Regions from separate parts of the Paenibacillus sp. PsM32 genome, predicted to be linked through region 1. Evidence: predicted binding sites of a transcription regulator. Region 1 holds the regulator's gene; the other holds the start of a gene.
The links. The regulator NrdR, encoded in region 1, represses ribonucleotide reductase genes. The targets are predictions, from matches to a motif close to AACACNATATATNGTGTT.

Region 1 (9,137 bases):
ATCGTGGTCGATGCTGCGCTTGCTCGTGAAGGCGATTCTTTTTATGAATGTGTTGTATTAATAGATCAAGAACGATTAGCAGGCATAGTGACGATACGCGATATTATGGAGCTGTCTAATCATCTGCAATTAGCTACAGAACAAAGACGGATTTCTTCTTTGCACGACACACGTCAGTTTGTTGAGCAGATTGGAGATGCGGTCAAAGTGGTACAACAAGCTGCTCAAGCCAGTCATCAAGAGCTTCATCTGATGAAGCAACAGACGATATCCGGGCAACAGGATCTGAATCAAGCGCATCAACAATTTCAGCAAGTACAACAGTTAGTAGTGCGTCAGCGTACACTCGCAGAACAGATGCTTGATTACACAGGACAAGCAAGTAAAGTCGTGCATACGGTAACTGATCTTGCAGGTCAGAGTAATATGCTTGCGCTTAATGCTTCGATAGAAGCAGCACGGGCTAAAGCGGCAGGACAAGGATTCGCTGTTGTCGCAGAAGAAATGCGCAAATTATCTTCGCATATTACGACTCTTTCTACAGATGTAAATCGGTTACTTACCGGACTTGGTGAAATGATTGGGCAATCTGCTTCGTCCACTCATACGACCGAGACAGTGATGGATCAAAGTATGATCTATATTCAGCAAGCGAATCAATTATTTGGCAAAATGACAGTCGAAGCAGAACAAGCTTCTCAAAATGCAGAACAATTGATGCAATCGGCTGATCAAGCGGATCATTTGACCAGTATCGTTGCGCAAGCTTTACAGCGTTAATTTATCAGGCTTACATTTTTTACATTCCGTTTACAATTCGAACTGATGGGATTTACAAATATGATTTATGATGAATAGATGTAAAAAACATTTGTCACCGAAAATGAATTGAAAATCAGGGGAGTGTACCTTGTGTCAGCGATTATACGTATTGAACAATTGAACCTGTATTATGAGAAACATCAGGCTCTTAAACATATTAATTTGGATATTAAAGAAAAAGCGATTACTGCTTTTATCGGCCCTTCCGGTTGTGGTAAATCAACATTGCTTCGTACATTGAATCGCATGAACGATATGATTCCAGGCACACGCATCGAAGGCGTAGTGGAGATCAGTGGTTCTAATATTTACGGAGAAAATGTAGAAGTCGAAAATTTGCGTCAGCAAGTAGGTATGGTATTTCAACAACCGAATCCTTTTCCCAAGTCCATCTACGAAAATGTAGCTTATGGTCCACGTCTACATGGCGTTACTTCCAAAAAAGATCTAGATGAGATCGTAGAAACAAGCTTGCGTCAGTCTGCGTTGTGGGAAGAAGTGAAAGACTATCTCAAACGTTCTGCACTTAGCTTATCCGGTGGACAACAGCAACGCCTATGTATTGCGCGTGCGCTAGCAGGTCAACCGGATATTCTACTTATGGATGAAGCCACTTCAGCACTTGATCCAATCTCTACATTGAAGATTGAAGAATTAACGCGTGAGCTCAAAAAGGATTATACGATTGTGATGGTAACACACAATATGCATCAGGCAGCGCGTATTTCAGATCAGACTGCGTTTTTCTTAAATGGAGAAATTGTGGAATCATCCGATACACCGGAGATGTTCTCCAACCCTACGGACTCTCGAACAGAAGATTATATTTCGGGAAGATTCGGCTAATACCTACACCAAGGAGGACTTGTTCATGCCCAACCGGAAAGAATTCGACCAAAGTCTAGGAGAGCTACGTCAGTTGCTCACTGCTATGGGAGATCATGTAGTACATGCTTTGGAAGAAGCTGTGCTATCACTACAACGCCTTGATATCGAACAGGCAAAAATAATTATTGGTAATGATTATAAGTTAAATGAATTAGAAGAGAAAGTGATGGAAATCGGTTCACGCCTGATCGTAACACAACAACCGGTAGCCAAAGATTTACGTCGTATTATTGTAGCTTTCAAAATCTCTAGTGATCTGGAGCGTATGGGTGATCTGGCTCTCGATATCGCTAAAGTAACGTTGCGTCTACAAGACTCTACATTGATTCAGCCATTAGTAGATATTCCGCGTATGGCAGATATCGTAGGACAAATGACCAAAGAATCGATCCAATCGTATCTGGATGAAAATACAGATCTGGCTTATAAAGTCGGTGTAGACGATGATCAAGTCGATCATATGTATAGTGGAATGATTCGTGAACTGCACAACTATATGATCGATCATGCGGTAGACGGCCCGCAAGTGATGTTGCTGAATCTGACAGGACGTTATATCGAACGTATCGGAGATCACGCCACCAATATTGGCGAAAGTGTCGTCTACCTTGTGACAGGCGTACGTCCTGATCTTAATCGTTAATGTACAAATAGGTTATATTATAAAGCAATCCCAAAGCATCGGACACAAATCCGGTGCTTTTATTTTTTGATTAGAAGGGCTTGTGGTATCATAGAAAGAGCAAATCTTAATCCTAATCATCAACCAGTACATGGTTAAATATAGAGATGTTCTAATTACAGGAGGTTCTATGGAAAAGTTTCTTTTAATAGATGGAAATAGTATTATTTATCGTGCTTTTTTTGCGATGCAACAACCGATGACAACCAAAAGTGGACAGCATACTAATGCAGTCTATGGATTTACCAATATGTTGATTCGCTTGCTGGAAGAAGAAAAACCAACACATGTGATGGTTGCTTTTGATGCAGGTAAAATCACGTTCCGTCATACGACTTATGGAGATTACAAAGGTGGACGTCAAAAAACACCACCAGAACTATCCGAGCAATTTCCATTGCTTAAAGAATTATTGACCGGTCTTGGTATTACGTACTTTGAATTAGATACGTATGAAGCTGATGATATTATTGGTACATTATCCCGTACGGCTGAAGAAAAAGGACGTAATGTGCTGATCGTTAGTGGTGATAAAGATATGCTACAACTGGCTTCAGATCACGTCAAAATTGCACTCACTCGCAAAGGTGTAAGTGATATTGAACCTTACGGCCCAGCAGAAATCGAAGAACGTTACGGCTTAACACCTGCTCAAATTATCGATCTAAAAGGATTGATGGGTGATACATCTGATAATATCCCGGGTATTCCAGGTGTCGGTGAAAAAACAGCACTCAAATTGTTACATCAATTTGGCAGTGTAGAAGAAGTCTTAGCGAACACCGATCAACTCAAAGGCAAAATGAAAGAAAAAGTAGAAGCACATGCCGATGATGCTCGGATGAGTAAAGAGTTAGCGACTATTTTCCGTGATGTTCCTTTTGATGCGACATGGGAAAGTATGAAATATGATGGATTCAATCCGGTAACATCAATTGTAGCTTTGCGTAAATTAGAATTTAATTCGATTATTCAGCGCCTCAATCTGTCTGATATTGATGGGGAAGATCTGCATGATCCTGCTCAAGTGGAAGCTTCTGAACTAGAAGTAACTATTGTAGGCGAAGAACAGCTTCCTGCATTGGAAAAAGTACTGAATGCTGTCGAAGTATTGCATATTGAAAGTCATGGAGATAATCCGCATCATGCTGAACTGGTCGGTATTGTATTGTCAGCGCCAGATCAGTATTACTTTATGACGCCTGAGACGTTGCTTAGTGAGCGTGCAGCAGGTGTACGTGCATGGTTAGCCGATGAATCGATTCCGAAGCATGGACATGATCTACATCGCGCAGACCTTGTATTGTACTGGAGCGATATTCCTTTTGCAGGTGCTTCTTTTGACGTGCAGATTGCAGCCTACTTGCTTGATCCTACAGAATCAGGACAAAGCTTAAATGCTCTTGGAGCCAAATATGGTCTACCTCATATGCCAGAAGACGAGACGGTGTTTGGTAAAGGGGCTAAATATAAAGTGCCTGAAGAAGACGTATTGAGTCATCATCTTGCACGCAAAACAGCAGCGATTCGTGAATTGGTTCCATTACAACGTGAACAATTGGAACAAAATGAAATGACCAGCTTATTTAATGATCTAGAGATGCCATTGTCCCGTATTTTAGCGGATATGGAGAAACAAGGTGTTGCTGTAAATACAGATGAATTGCGTGAACTGGGCAAAGAGTTTGAACAAAAGATTAATCTATTAGTGACAGAGATTCATGGCATGGCGGGTGTAGAATTTAATCTGAATTCACCGAAGCAACTAGGTGAGATTTTATTCGATCGTCTAGGTCTACCTGTAGAGAAAAAAACCAAAACAGGCTATTCAACCAGTGCCGATGTACTGGAAAAATTAGCACCTTATCATGATATCGTGCAGTTGATTCTGGTGTATCGTCAGCTTGCCAAATTGCAATCCACTTATGTAGAAGGATTGCTGAAAGAAGTTCATCCCAAATCTGGCAAAGTGCATACGTTCTTCCGTCAGACGATTACAGCAACAGGTCGCTTATCCAGTCAGTTCCCGAATCTGCAAAATATTCCGATTCGTCTGGAAGAAGGACGTAAATTACGTAAAGTATTTGTGCCGTCTGAAAGTGGTTGGAGTATTTTATCATCCGATTATTCTCAGATCGAACTGCGCGTACTTGCTCATATGGCAGATGATCCAGGTTTGAAAGATGCCTTTTTGCATGATATGGATATTCATACCAAAACAGCGATGGATGTATTCGGCGTGACCAAAGAGCAAGTCGATGGCGATATGCGTCGTTCTGCCAAAGCGGTTAACTTCGGTATTGTCTACGGAATCAGTGATTATGGATTATCTCAAAATCTAGGCATTACTCGTAAAGAAGCAGGCGACTTTATCAATCAATATCTAGAAGTATTCAAAGGCGTTAGCCGTTATATGGATGATATCGTAGTCGAAGCGAAAAAAGACGGCTTCGTTAAAACGATGTTAGAACGTCGTCGTTATCTACCGGATATCAACTCGTCTAACTTTAATCTGCGCTCTTTTGCAAATCGTACAGCGATGAATACACCGATTCAAGGTACAGCCGCAGATATTATCAAATTAGCGATGGTGCATATGGATCAAGCGCTCAAAGACCATAAGTTAAACAGCCGTATGCTTCTTCAAGTACATGATGAATTGGTATTTGAAGTCCCTGCTGATGAGCTAGAACAAATGAAGACATTGGTACCAGAAGTGATGGAAAAAGCATTGTCTTTATCGGTTCCTCTCAAAGCTGAAGTAAGCTATGGTGCGAACTGGTATGAAGCGAAGTAAATAGTCTATAATTAAAAGGGTAGAGAAGCGAAGCGGAGGGATGGTAGTTCCTCTCCGAGCATGTAGAAGGACATCCAAATTCATTCAATATAAAATAAATTTATTATATTAAAGGTAAGGTGAAAGGTTATGCCGGAATTGCCGGAAGTAGAAACAGTTAGACGCACGTTAAACACCTTGGTTGCCGGCAAAACGATTGATCATGTTACGGTATCTTTACCACGTATTGTTCAATTGCCAGATGATCATAAGCAGTTTGAGATAGAGCTTCAAGGGCATACGATTGAGAAAGTAGAGCGTCGCGGGAAGTTTTTGCGTATTGTGATGGATCATTTGGTATTGGTTTCTCATTTACGTATGGAAGGGCGCTATGGGGTCTATACTCAGGATGAACCTGTTGAGAAGCATACTCATGTGATTTTTCATTTTACAGATGGTACTGAACTTCGGTACAAAGATGTGCGTCAATTCGGTACAATGCATTTGTTCAAAAAAGATGAAGATTTGCAGTCGAAGCCACTGATGCATCTGGGGCTTGAACCTCTTGCACCGGAATTTACAGCAGAGCAATTTATCCATATGATGAGCAAGCGCCGTACGATGATTAAGCCTGTATTGCTCAATCAGAAGTATGTGGTAGGGATCGGAAATATTTATGTCGATGAAGCGTTGTTCCGTTCGGGGATTCATCCAGAGCAGATTGCTAATACATTGTCAGCAGAACAATTAACCCGTCTGCATGAAGCGATAGTGTCCACACTTGCAGATGCTGTAGAAGCAGGTGGTTCGTCGATCAAGTCCTATGTAAATGGTCAAGGCGAAATGGGCATGTTCCAGCACAGTCTACGTATTTATGGTCGTAAAGCAGAACCTTGTTATGAATGCGGAACACTTGTCGAGAAGACGGTTGTCGGCGGAAGAGGAACACACTTTTGTCCGGTGTGTCAGCCGCTACCTACTCGTCAGAAACATTGAGGTGATATCATGAATATCGGGTTAACCGGAGGAATCGCCACAGGTAAAAGTTCTGTCTCGGCATGGTTATCATCCAAAGGAGCCAAGCTGATTGATGCGGATCTGATTGCGCGGGAAGTGATGATGCCGAATCATCCTGTGCTGTCTCAAGTGGTAGAACGCTTTGGCACAGACATGTTGCAAGCAGACGGAACACTGAATCGCAAAAAGTTAGGGGAACATATCTTCACCCATCCCGAAGAACGGAAGTCGCTTGAAGATATTACGCATCCAGCGATTCGTGAATTGATTCAGACACGTACGGTAGAGTTAGAACAGCAGTATCCAGATACACTGGTTGTAGCAGATATTCCGCTGTTGTTGGAAGCCAAAGGGGTCTATACGTTTGATCAGATTATGGTCGTATATGTGCCTCAGCCTGTTCAATTACAGCGTCTGATCTCACGCGATGGACTTAATGAAGAACAAGCCTGGAAACGGATTAACGCTCAGATGGATATTGAGCAAAAGAAAAAAGTAGCTGACATTGTAATTGATAATAGCGGTACCCTTGAGGACACGTATGCTCAATTGGAACAGTTCTGGCAGAGTAAAGGTCTTTCATGAAGAAATTGGTTCGTAAACGATTTCTTTTACCGCTATTCGTGCTTGTTGTGATTGTGGTTTTTTTCAATAGTCGCTGGCTAGGATGGATTTATCCGATAGAGTATAAAGAAGAGATTCGTGCTCATGCGTCTGCTTATGAAGTCGATCCTTTTCTAGTTGCTTCTATTATTCGAGTCGAGACTAACTTTAAGCCCAGTATGGAATCCAAAAAAGGCGCACTCGGTATTATGCAACTGATGCCGAATACGGCGCAATGGATTATGGAGCAAGCACACTTGGACAACATGTCACTGGAAACGGTCAAGCATGAGATCGATCCGAATATTCAGATTGGTACATGGTACCTTAGACAGCTTAATCGTCAGTTCGGTGGTAACAAAATCGCTGTAATTGCAGCCTACAATGCAGGTCCTGGTAATGTAAAATCATGGCTAAGTTCCGGCAAATGGGACGGTACATTAGAAGATGTCAAAGATATTCCTTTCGGGGAAACGAGACATTATGTCCAACGTGTATTATATTATTATAAGCAGTATACTGAATTATACGATGCCTTTTAGATCGAACAAGCACTATGTTGGATTCTGTAACTCATATTTACTCACATCCTGAATATATATGCATGAACTTAACTGAAATGATGTCCGAATGAACGGTTGGCGAGAAAGGAAGTGACGTGAGCAATGAAATGTCCATATTGCAGTCACAATGGAACCAAGGTGCTGGATTCCCGTCCAGCCAATGATAATAAATCGATTCGTCGTAGACGTGAGTGTGAAAGTTGCAATCGCCGTTTTACGACGTTCGAGATGGTGGAAGAAACACCGCTAATTGTGATCAAAAAAGATGGAAGTCGTGAAGAATTTAGTCGCGACAAAATCCTGCGCGGTCTGATTCGCGCTTGTGAGAAACGTCCGGTATCGGTAGATCAACTGGATATGATCGTCTCTGAAGTGGAAAAAAGTCTACATACTACAGCGATGGCAGAAGTGGAAAGTCGTGCTGTAGGCGAATTAGTCATGGAACAGTTGTATCCTGTCGATGAAGTAGCTTATGTGCGGTTTGCTTCGGTATATCGTCAATTTAAAGATATTAATATGTTTATGAAAGAACTCAAAGGTCTGCTGTCAAAAGAAGACGAGAGCGATAGCTCAAATAGCTAATTCCTGTTAGATCGCATTAAGATTGCTAATAAAGGTATGAACGTCTATTGTATATTTCAAAAAAAGAGCACTTCTACAGTAACAAGTAGAGTGCTCTTTTTGGTATATTGCTTATTCTTGTGATCTTATATTTATACATGGCGATTTCTTTATAAAAGCATGGAAGCGACTACGATTTATGATTGAATCCATATCAAATTGAAGATTACTATTCACGGAGATTTTTAAAATACTTCCGAACTTCTTCTACAAAAAGTTGCTGCATACCGCTGTTATATTTGATACGCCGGGGTTGTAAAATGCCAATCTGCAAATGGTGATCTACAGAAGGAAAAGGTAAAACAGTATACGTATCATCTACACTCAAAGAAGACGGTACAATCCCGATCCCATTTAATTGTTCAGCATAAAGCGGAATTAAAGAAAGTTGATTAATCGTGTAAAATAACGGTTCTTGCTCATACGTTCTAAAAGCTTTTTCCACTTGAAAGCGATACTTGCACGACGATTGCCCGATAATCAACAGATGTGATAATAACTCGTCGATAGTCACTGCTTGGGTATTCGCCAATACATGATTAGCCGGTATAATCAGCGAGATTGATTCTTGGTGTAAAGGTTCAAATACATAATGGTGAGACGACTCCGAATCTGCGCATAAAGCTAACGATATTTTCTCCTGTTGTAGACACTCTTCCAAAAAAGTCGAATTGCCGACTATAATCTCACAAGTAATTTTGGGTCGATATTGCCGAAATTGATATAAAATAGCTGGTAAATAACGATCTGCCCATGTCTCTGTGACACCAATCTGTAAAGTACCTATTTCTTCTTCATTCAATTGCTTGGCTATATCACCGACATACCGCCAGTGATGGATTAATTGATCGACTTGTTCAGCAAATCGTTGCCCGGCAGGTGTTAAGGTCGCTTCCCAATTACGATAAAACAAAGTCAATCCTAATTCTTTTTCTAATCGTTTGATCTGGTTAGTAATTGTTGATTGAGCATAATTCAGCTTTTCGGCTGCTCTGACAAAGGTACCTTCTTGCATCACGGTCTGAAAAGCAATCAATTCTGTTAAATCCATAATGCACCTCCTTAGTAGATTTTCCTTTTACTATCTTTATCGGTAAAATGAATGATCTTTATGATTATTATCTATTATATAAATAAAGAGAATATAGATACAATCAGAGTATTC
Region 2 (9,137 bases), 670 kb from region 1:
GGGTTTAATTTATGCAATGTTATAAAATATATGTTATGTAATATCACATATATTTATTTAAAAGGGTAATCAGGTGCTGAATTCAATCAAGTAAGTAGATAAGACTCAAAAGATATAGGAATCGAAAGGCACTGTTATTTAAACAGATGACTCTGATTTGTGTACACCTTTGAGAACATCACAAATTTATAATAAAAGAGCTACCACAGAGGATGGATAAAGAAAGAAAAGTGAGCTTCTATCCTAGAAAAGGAGGAATGTAACGTACAGTTTGTAGAGTATTATCTGCACAGCAGTATTCACTTATTCACATTTGTAAGCGTTACCAAAATGATAAGGATGGTGAAGGGGTATGAAAGAAAAGAAATATTCGCTAACGACTAAAATTGTAGCTGCGGCGTTAGGCATTATATTAGTGTTACCGACCAGTGGATTATTTGCGGCTGATTCGAATGAAATGATGACAGCATCCAAAGGTAAAGGGAATAAGGGAGTACAACTAGAGTATCTGGATCGAGGTCTAGTAGCAGCCAAAACAGCAGATGGTATTTTTCTAAGTTGGCGCTTGCTTGGAGATGAAGCTAACGGTTATTCGCAGACAGGACTCACAGGTACTGATTTTGCTGTATATCGTAATGGTACATTTCTAACCGTAGTCACCGATAGTACTAACTATCTGGATCGGCAAGGAACAACCACTGCTAAATATACAGTAGCACCGATCAAACCGAAAAAGCCCCGTACGATAGATTCATCAGCTACAGTGACTGAATCTGCCTATGACACTCAATCATTTTCAACCACAGGCAGTGAAGAATCCAAGTTAACTACGTATAGTACTGATTACAATTTAAACGATCTCCGCAAACCAGACAAAAAGAAACTTAGTGCTCCTGCAACAGTCTGGAATGATACCTATTACGATCTTCCTTTACAAAAGCCGGCTGATGGAGTGACACCTGCGGGTGAAGCGTATACGTATTCAGCGAATGATATGAGTGTAGGCGATGTTGATGGCGATGGAGCGTATGAATACTTTGTTAAATGGAGCCCTTCCAATTCCAAAGATGTCTCCCAAAAAGGATACACAGGCAATACGTATATAGATGCGTACCAACTCGATGGACGATTATTGTACCGTATTGATCTAGGAGTGAATATCCGTTCAGGTGCGCATTATACTCAATTTATGGTGTACGATTTTGATGGAGATGGCAAAGCGGAAATGATGTTCAAAACCGCTCCAGGCACCAAGATCACTCGTTATAATTCACGCGGTAAAATTTCTTCTGAAAAATACATCACTCTACCCAAAGCTGATAAAAAAGCAGGATATGCGAATACAGACGATTACCGACTAAGCAGTAGCGATTACTATGATCATGTAGTGAACATGTTTCAAGGATGGCGTGATCAAGAAGAAGTGAAAAATGGTCACTGGCCTCAGACATTAGAAGAATGTTTTGGAATTGCGCCGAAATATAATTATCCTTTATCTCGTGTAGATGCTGAAGCATTGACCGATTACTTTATGGATGTATATGCACCGGCTCGTAGTGCGCGTAATGATCTGCGTACTTTTGAAGGATTTATTTTGGATGGCCCGGAATATTTGTCTGTATTTGAAGGGGAATCGGGTAAAGAATTAGAAACGATCGCTTATGAACCTGATCGTCATGATGATGGTCTAATGTGGGGCGACTATGCAATGTCACGAATTGAGCCGGGTAATCGGGTAGATCGTTTTCTAGCAGGGGTCGCTTATTTAAATGGGAAAACACCATCGGCAGTATTTGCACGCGGGTATTATACACGTTCTGTACTGGTATCCTACAATTGGGATGGACGTCATTTGCAAAAAGTATGGAATGCCGATAGTGGATGGACACCGATGAGCAATCCATTTAACGATGGGCCTCATGGTGTAAATGGAACCGATCCAGAGCTGGGTACACTCACTACACAAGGTGCTCATTCACTCACGATGGCAGATGTGGATGGAGATGGACGAGATGAGATTGTATATGGATCAGCGACGATAGATGATGACGGTAGCCTGTTGTACAGTTCGATGGATATCATGCCTGCGAACAGTGCTACACCGGGTGTGATAGCAAGGTTGGGACATGGAGATGCCATGCATGTCACTGATATCGATCCGAACCGTCCGGGTATGGAAATCTATATGGTACATGAAGGCGGTACCTATGCACCTTACGGCTACAGTATGCGTGATGCCAGAACAGGCAAAGTGATTTTCGGTGCTTATAGTGGGAAAGACACTGGACGTGGCATGATCGGAGATATTGATCCATCTCGTCCGGGATTAGAAGCATGGTCGATGGATCTGCGTACAGCCGATGGTCAATTGATCGGTACGAAGATTCCGGGAACCAATATGAATATCAAATGGGGCGCGGATATGACGACACAGATTATTGATGGTGCTCGTGAAGTGACCCCTACGATTCAAGATTGGCGCAAAGGAACAGTGCTTACAGCAACCGGAACGCTTACCAATAACGATACCAAAGGAACTCCTTCACTGGTAGCGGATATTTTTGGTGACTGGCGCGAAGAAATGCTGGTGCGTACGACAGATAGTTCTGCGATCCGTATTTACCTTAGTACAGAAGTGACTACTCATAAATTGTATACCCTTTTGCATAATACACAGTACCGTACAGGAGTCGCTCGTCAGAATACAACTTACAATCAACCAACGTATACAGACTTTTATTTTGCTTCAGATATCGATTGGTCCAAAGTGCCTTTACCGAACTTTTATACTGCTGGAAAAAGAAAGTAATTTCTAAATAGTTAAATATTTGTTAACCGCCTGTTGCTTTTATGGATTAGACTTTACTTAATCCCTAAAAAGCAGCAGGCTTTTTATTCCTAATAAGATCACCGAAATTATACAAACAGTTCTCTCACATTATATAATGCTAACAGATAAATGATAAAAGGTATCATTTACAGAGGAGGTTTGCAGTATGGATATTTACCAGAGTAGCCAGCGTGATCATTCTTTTATGATTCAGCCAGCCATACATCCGATATTAGATATATGCAAATCAATCTACTCTTTTCATCTTACTCCTACGCATGCTGTTATGAATAAACGTGCTGTATTTATGACTCCATTATATGCAGAATATTTTACGATTATTGCTGTCGAAAAAGGCACATTGACGGTTAGAGCTATTGCAACTGTAGATACTCCATCTAAGGATCAACCTGAAACATGGTATTTGCAAGCTGGTGATTTGTTAGTCATCCATCCAAATGTTGAACTACAACTTTCCTATAGTGAAGTTGGCTTTTTACATATCATCACTTGTGAGCGTTATGAATTAATGAATGATTATACCGATCGGATGAGTTATGAATTAAGTTATGAAAGTCTGCCTGAACATGGAGCGATTGTACATCCTCAGGATGAACGTTTGTTTACGTTGATTCAGGAGATCGCTCAATATATGAATCAAGATATCGATCATACTCATGTGATCTTGCATGAATTGTTACAACTTCTCAGCAGTTTGAATGATTATCGTCATCACAAATGCTTAAATCGTTCGATGCAACAGGTGGCTAGTTATATTAGATATGCATCAGAACAGCTACTGACTCGTGAAAATGTAGCAGCACAGACCCGATTACATCCGCATTACTTTTCCGAAGTATTCAAAAAAGAAATCGGATACACCTTTTCTGATTATCTAGCGATCTGGCGTATGAACAAAGCCAAAGAGCAATTGTTATGCACAGATCATACTTTGCATCATATCGCCGAGCAGATCGGATACAGTGATGGTATTTATTTAAGTAAAAAGTTCCGTTCATTTACAGGGATGACACCCGGTACATTTCGAGCGCGTAAAGGAACAACTCGTGTAGCTTCATTTCCATTTGCAGGAACATTGTTAGCGTTAGGAATTACTCCAGTAGTCACTGCGCTAGAGATCAATCAATACTCGATGTTAATAGAAGAAGAATTATCGTCAGTCCCAATCTGGCATATTAACAAAGGGGACAATCAACCGCCAAGTGAATGGAAATTTGAGTTGCCTGCTACGATTACCGAAGAGACGAAACCTGATCTTATTATTGTAGCGGATTGTGTGTTGGAACATCCTCAGTTGTATGCACAATTAAGAGAGATTGCGCCTTTATTTATCGTTGAATGGGGAAGAAGAAATCATATTGATGAATTGCTTTATTTAGGGCAAGTCTTAAATCGTCAGGTGCAAGCGCAAGAATGGATAAAACGTTATCAGTATCAAATCGAAACAGCCAGACATGAGTTAGCATTGGAACATATTACAGAGCAGACAGTAGGTCTATATGAAATTCGAGGCGACCATCAGATTGCAATCTGGGGAGAAGGTACACGTGCAGGATATAATCTGTATCGATCGCTCAAATTACATCCGCCGTATCCGATTCGTCACGAAGTATTTGAAGCAGGTGGATTCAAATTTATCGAAGAGCATTTGTTGCCACATTATGCAGCAGATCATATGTTTGTGGTAGCGCCGGCTCAGTGGTTAGAAAATATGGAATCGATGATGCAACAACATCCAATGTGGAGTCAATTGCCTGCTGTACAAAATGGACAAATCTATGGCTTGAAATTAGAAGAGTTTGCTTACGATGATGGTCTTGCTTTAGAAAGGCAACTTCATATTCAAGTTGGTTATTTAATGCAGTAAGTTAATAGTTTAAAAGATAAATCATTTACAGCCATGATTATAGATGAATAGACTGTATAACACTGTCTACAATGATGGCTGTCTACAATACTATTCCCAAAAGTGCAGAATGATTGCAACAATACCCCTGACAATTTCGCAAAATTTCAGTACAATTAATATAGGAACAAATACTACCATCATAGGAACAACTATTTTTAATATTAAAGGGGATATTTAGGATGCGATTGAGAACGGTTACAGAGAACTTGGAACAATACAATACGGAGAAGATGAACCAACTACTTGTAGAAATGTATGGACAAGAACAAGTACAGTATCAGTTGAAGCGTTATCAACAACTTATGAACAACTATCATCAACAATTTGGAGATGGCAATATTCAATTATTCAGTTCTCCAGGTAGAAGTGAAATTGGTGGTAATCATACAGACCATAACTACGGTAAAGTATTGGCAACAAGTATCAATCTAGATACGATTAGTGCTGCTGTACCTGTAGATGAACCTTATATTACGATTGTGTCTGAGGGCTATAAAGATGTGTACAAAATCCATACTTCTGAATTAGAGCCTGTAGCAGGCGAAGGCGGTACACTAGCGCTTATTCGCGGAATCGTTGCTGGCTTTGTTCAATGGGGATTACATGTAGGCGGATTCAATGCTTATGTATCTACCAATGTATTAGCAGCTTCCGGGCTTAGTTCTTCAGCTTCTTTTGAAATGTTAATCACTAGCATCCTAAATACGTTCTACAATAATAGTCAAGTTGATATCGTAAATATGGCTCGAATTGGACAATATGCTGAAAATAAATTCTGGAACAAACCCTCTGGATTATTAGATCAAATGGCTTGTGCGCATGGCGGATTAATCGCAATCGATTTTATCAATCCCAAAGAACCTGCGATTCAACATGTACCGTATGATTTCAATGCACAAGGGTATGAGATGGTCATCGTGAACACAGGAGGTAACCATGCCGATCTGACTGCTGACTATGCTGCGGTACCGGAAGAAATGAAGGCGGTTGCGGAAGCGCTGGGTCATGAAGTGTGTCGTCAGATTACGCTGGAAGAAGTATACAGCAATCTAGCAAGCCTTCGGGAACAAACAGGGGATCGTGCTATATTGCGTGCACTGCATTTCTTAGAAGAAAATGATCGTGTCGATGAGCAAGTGAAAGCACTACAATCGAACGAATGGGATCATTTCTTAGAATTGATTACAGGCTCTGGTAATTCATCATGGAAATGGCTTCAAAACGTATATCAAGATTCTCATACCCGTGAGCAAAGTATTTCTATCGCTTTAGCAATCACTGAGATTTTCTTGAAGCAAAAGCAAGCAGGTGCTTGTCGTGTACATGGTGGCGGATTTGCAGGGGTTATTTTGACTATTTTGCCAAAAACATTAGTGAGTGAATACACAGCATTGATCGAAAAAACGTTAGGCACATCTACGTATATCATCAATGTACGTCAACATGGATCTATCTGCTTGAACAACCACCTTAATTAAAGAATACATTTTTGTAATATCTATTGTAGAATCACCTACCTGATATTTTACAAGCCAATCACTGAAAAAAAGCCTGCTTCTACACCGTCAAATTAACATTGACCGTAGAAGCAGGCTTTTTATATCACGCAATTATAGATACGTTTACCAGCCGACGCGGATAATCAATCCTTTTGGATCACCCACTTCAAGATATGAAGCTTGTTGATTGTAATCATCATAAGCAAATCCATATGCTAAGCGGTTGATACTGTGATCATGCCAGAACTTCGCGTAGTAATTAGCAGGTGCAGCTTTGTAATATTGAGCAGGATTGTTCCAATTGGCTTGGTTGTCGTACACATGTCGATTGATCGCTGAACATGTACCTGAATCCTCTGCCAGTCGACCATTACACAGTAGGATCTCCTGCGTGCTGTAATTGCTGTATCCAGCAAAATAATTAGCTTGCGTACCATTTACCCCGAATGCGCCATGAATCGGTGCTACGATACGATACGGAGCTTGTACATCGGCAAGAGATTGGAAGGCAGCCGGAACTTCACTCCGATACTTACTAAATAGACCTGCACGTGTCTCGGATTCCAATTCGCCTACCGTCTGATCATAATTACCTGCACGATTGACAAGGCGGTGTTGTAAAGGAAATCCAAAACCATCTACACGAGTAGTATTTCCATGATATCCTGTACCGTCTACAGTAAATTCAACAAAGTCGAAATAGATATTACGGTTCGGATCAGCCGTATTATTAATATCAGGTCCTGCGAATCCATCATCATATGTTTTGATATAACATGGAGAGCCTACGCAGATAAACATCCGCCCAGAATCAATTTTGGGCATACTCACCCAGTTGATCTGACTGATCGTGCTATAAATGTTAGCGTAATTCACTCCGTTCTTGGTTAAATGCCCTGTCGCATTATTGAGAGCCGTCGAGATCGGTTTCAATTGACCATTGTTATCAAGATAACTCCATTGTTTGGTGGCAGGATTAATTCCTAGAATCCCCCAATAGATCTGATTATCAGCATAAGTACCTTTGGTACCATTTAATAATTTGAAAGATAATGCTCCATTCCCTGTAGCGTTCGGTATAGATGACGCTGGGATACTATAGATCGAATTGTCACCTGTTCCAGAATTGGGAGGTGGGGTTGAACCTGTTGTGACCGTATAGCTAAATTTCGATGTGTCATAAGCGGCTGTTCCATTATTGTACGTAAATGAATATTGGATCACCTGACCTGATGATACACTGGCGACATTTTGTACATAACGTTTAGATCCACTGTCATAGGTCATTCGTAGATTTTGCAGATTACCCGAGTTCACCGAGTAATGCACATCGACCCAGGAAGTATTTACGTTGGAAGAGAACCAGATAGTGGCTGTTGTCCCGGATGTAGTAACCCCTTGAGTATAATCTGCTGCCGATACCGAAGATGATGCTGGTGTAAAAAGACTGCTGACAAGAACAAGCATAGATAAAAGCAAGAAGTAACCCATTTTCTTCATACACATATCCTCCTATTCAAATTGTATGCGATTCCACGTTCGCTTTTAATTATTTCAATATATGGTAATAAATACAATACAAAAAGCATGTCTAATTCTCCTGTGTATTTCTATGCTAAGATTTCTTAAATTAAAGAAATTTTTATTTGCTTTTTTGTTCAATAACAGCTAAAGTTTTATACTTGAGCGTCTAAATAGACCGGAATTTATGTTCATTTTAAAGTGAATTTATGTTCACTGCATAATCTGGAAATGTTCGGCAAAAGTTAAACGATATGTACTATATCTAGTATGTCAAGAAAATTATTTTTTTATAAATGATTATCGCGATGTATGTAAAATACGTGTTCAAAGAAGTGCCCGTTTTACTTGATATTTTGAAAAAATAGACCGTTTTTAAGGCATGTTTGGGCCAAGATGTAGACCTTCAGTTCCTATTGACAACACTATATATAGCGTATATCTTTGATAAAGCCTTCTATATATTGCGGTTACGATGTTTGAGCAGGTAATATATAGGTTATAGCTAATTATACGCGCTAGAGTAGATAACACTTATATGATATTAGATCATTGTTATCTGTATTTATATAGTGATTGAACGGATGAACAGTACTACATATTGAACCGAGAAGGAGATGTCACAACCATGCTAATTGCTTATGATTCCAAAACAGGCAATGTAAAACGATTTATCAACAAATTAAAATTACCTGCTGTACAAGCTGTACAGATTGATGAGGCGCTGACGTTGGATGAACCTTTTGTACTGGTAACGTACACAACTGGATTTGGTCAGATTCCTGATAAGGTAGTTCATTTTTTGGAGAGAAATCATAATCGCCTGATCGGAGTTGCAGCAAGTGGCAATCGCAATTGGGGAGACAAATTCGCTCGGAGTGCTGATCTAATCTCAGAACGTTATAATGTACCGGTTGTGTACAAGTTCGAATTAGCAGGTACAACAGGAGACGCACAACGATTTCAACAGGAGGTAGATAAAATTGCGGCATATTGAATTGAACAACTTACTGATGCAACGGGACGAGAGTGGATTTTTCCGTTTGGATAAAGATAAAGAAGCAGTTGTAGAATATATGGAAGAGGTAGCTCGTAAAAGTATCAACTTCCCGGACACCAAAACAAAAGTACGTTATATGATCGATAACGATTATTATGAAGATATGTACAAAAACTATACTTCTCAAGATGTAGAAGAAGTATATGCGATTACACACAGTTATGATTTCCAATTTCCATCTTATATGGCGGCTTCCAAGTTCTACACAGATTATGCAGTGAAAACGAATGACCGTAGTCAATACTTGGAACATTATGCGGATCGTGTCGCAGTCGTGGCGCTTCACTTGGGACGCGG

Region 2: nrdI (class Ib ribonucleoside-diphosphate reductase assembly flavoprotein NrdI) is a predicted target of NrdR. The motif match lies at 8,202-8,219, and genes of this name have one in related genera.

What each region holds. Positions count from the first base shown of each region.
Region 1 covers NZ_JARUWY010000001.1:393,962-403,098, reverse strand. The annotation lists gene QCD85_RS01935 (methyl-accepting chemotaxis protein) at 1-780, shown strand, start outside; gene pstB (phosphate ABC transporter ATP-binding protein PstB) at 913-1,668, shown strand; gene phoU (phosphate signaling complex protein PhoU) at 1,694-2,353, shown strand; gene polA (DNA polymerase I) at 2,523-5,189, shown strand; gene mutM (DNA-formamidopyrimidine glycosylase) at 5,319-6,164, shown strand; gene coaE (dephospho-CoA kinase) at 6,174-6,770, shown strand; gene QCD85_RS01905 (lytic transglycosylase domain-containing protein) at 6,767-7,330, shown strand; gene nrdR (transcriptional regulator NrdR) at 7,454-7,933, shown strand; gene QCD85_RS01895 (LysR family transcriptional regulator) at 8,142-9,023, opposite strand.
Region 2 covers NZ_JARUWY010000001.1:1,059,512-1,068,648, reverse strand. The annotation lists gene QCD85_RS04795 (rhamnogalacturonan lyase) at 458-2,809, shown strand; gene QCD85_RS04790 (helix-turn-helix domain-containing protein) at 2,997-4,718, shown strand; gene QCD85_RS04785 (galactokinase) at 4,940-6,238, shown strand; gene QCD85_RS04780 (glycoside hydrolase family 64 protein) at 6,383-7,759, opposite strand; gene nrdI (class Ib ribonucleoside-diphosphate reductase assembly flavoprotein NrdI) at 8,409-8,777, shown strand; gene nrdE (class 1b ribonucleoside-diphosphate reductase subunit alpha) at 8,764-9,137, shown strand, end outside.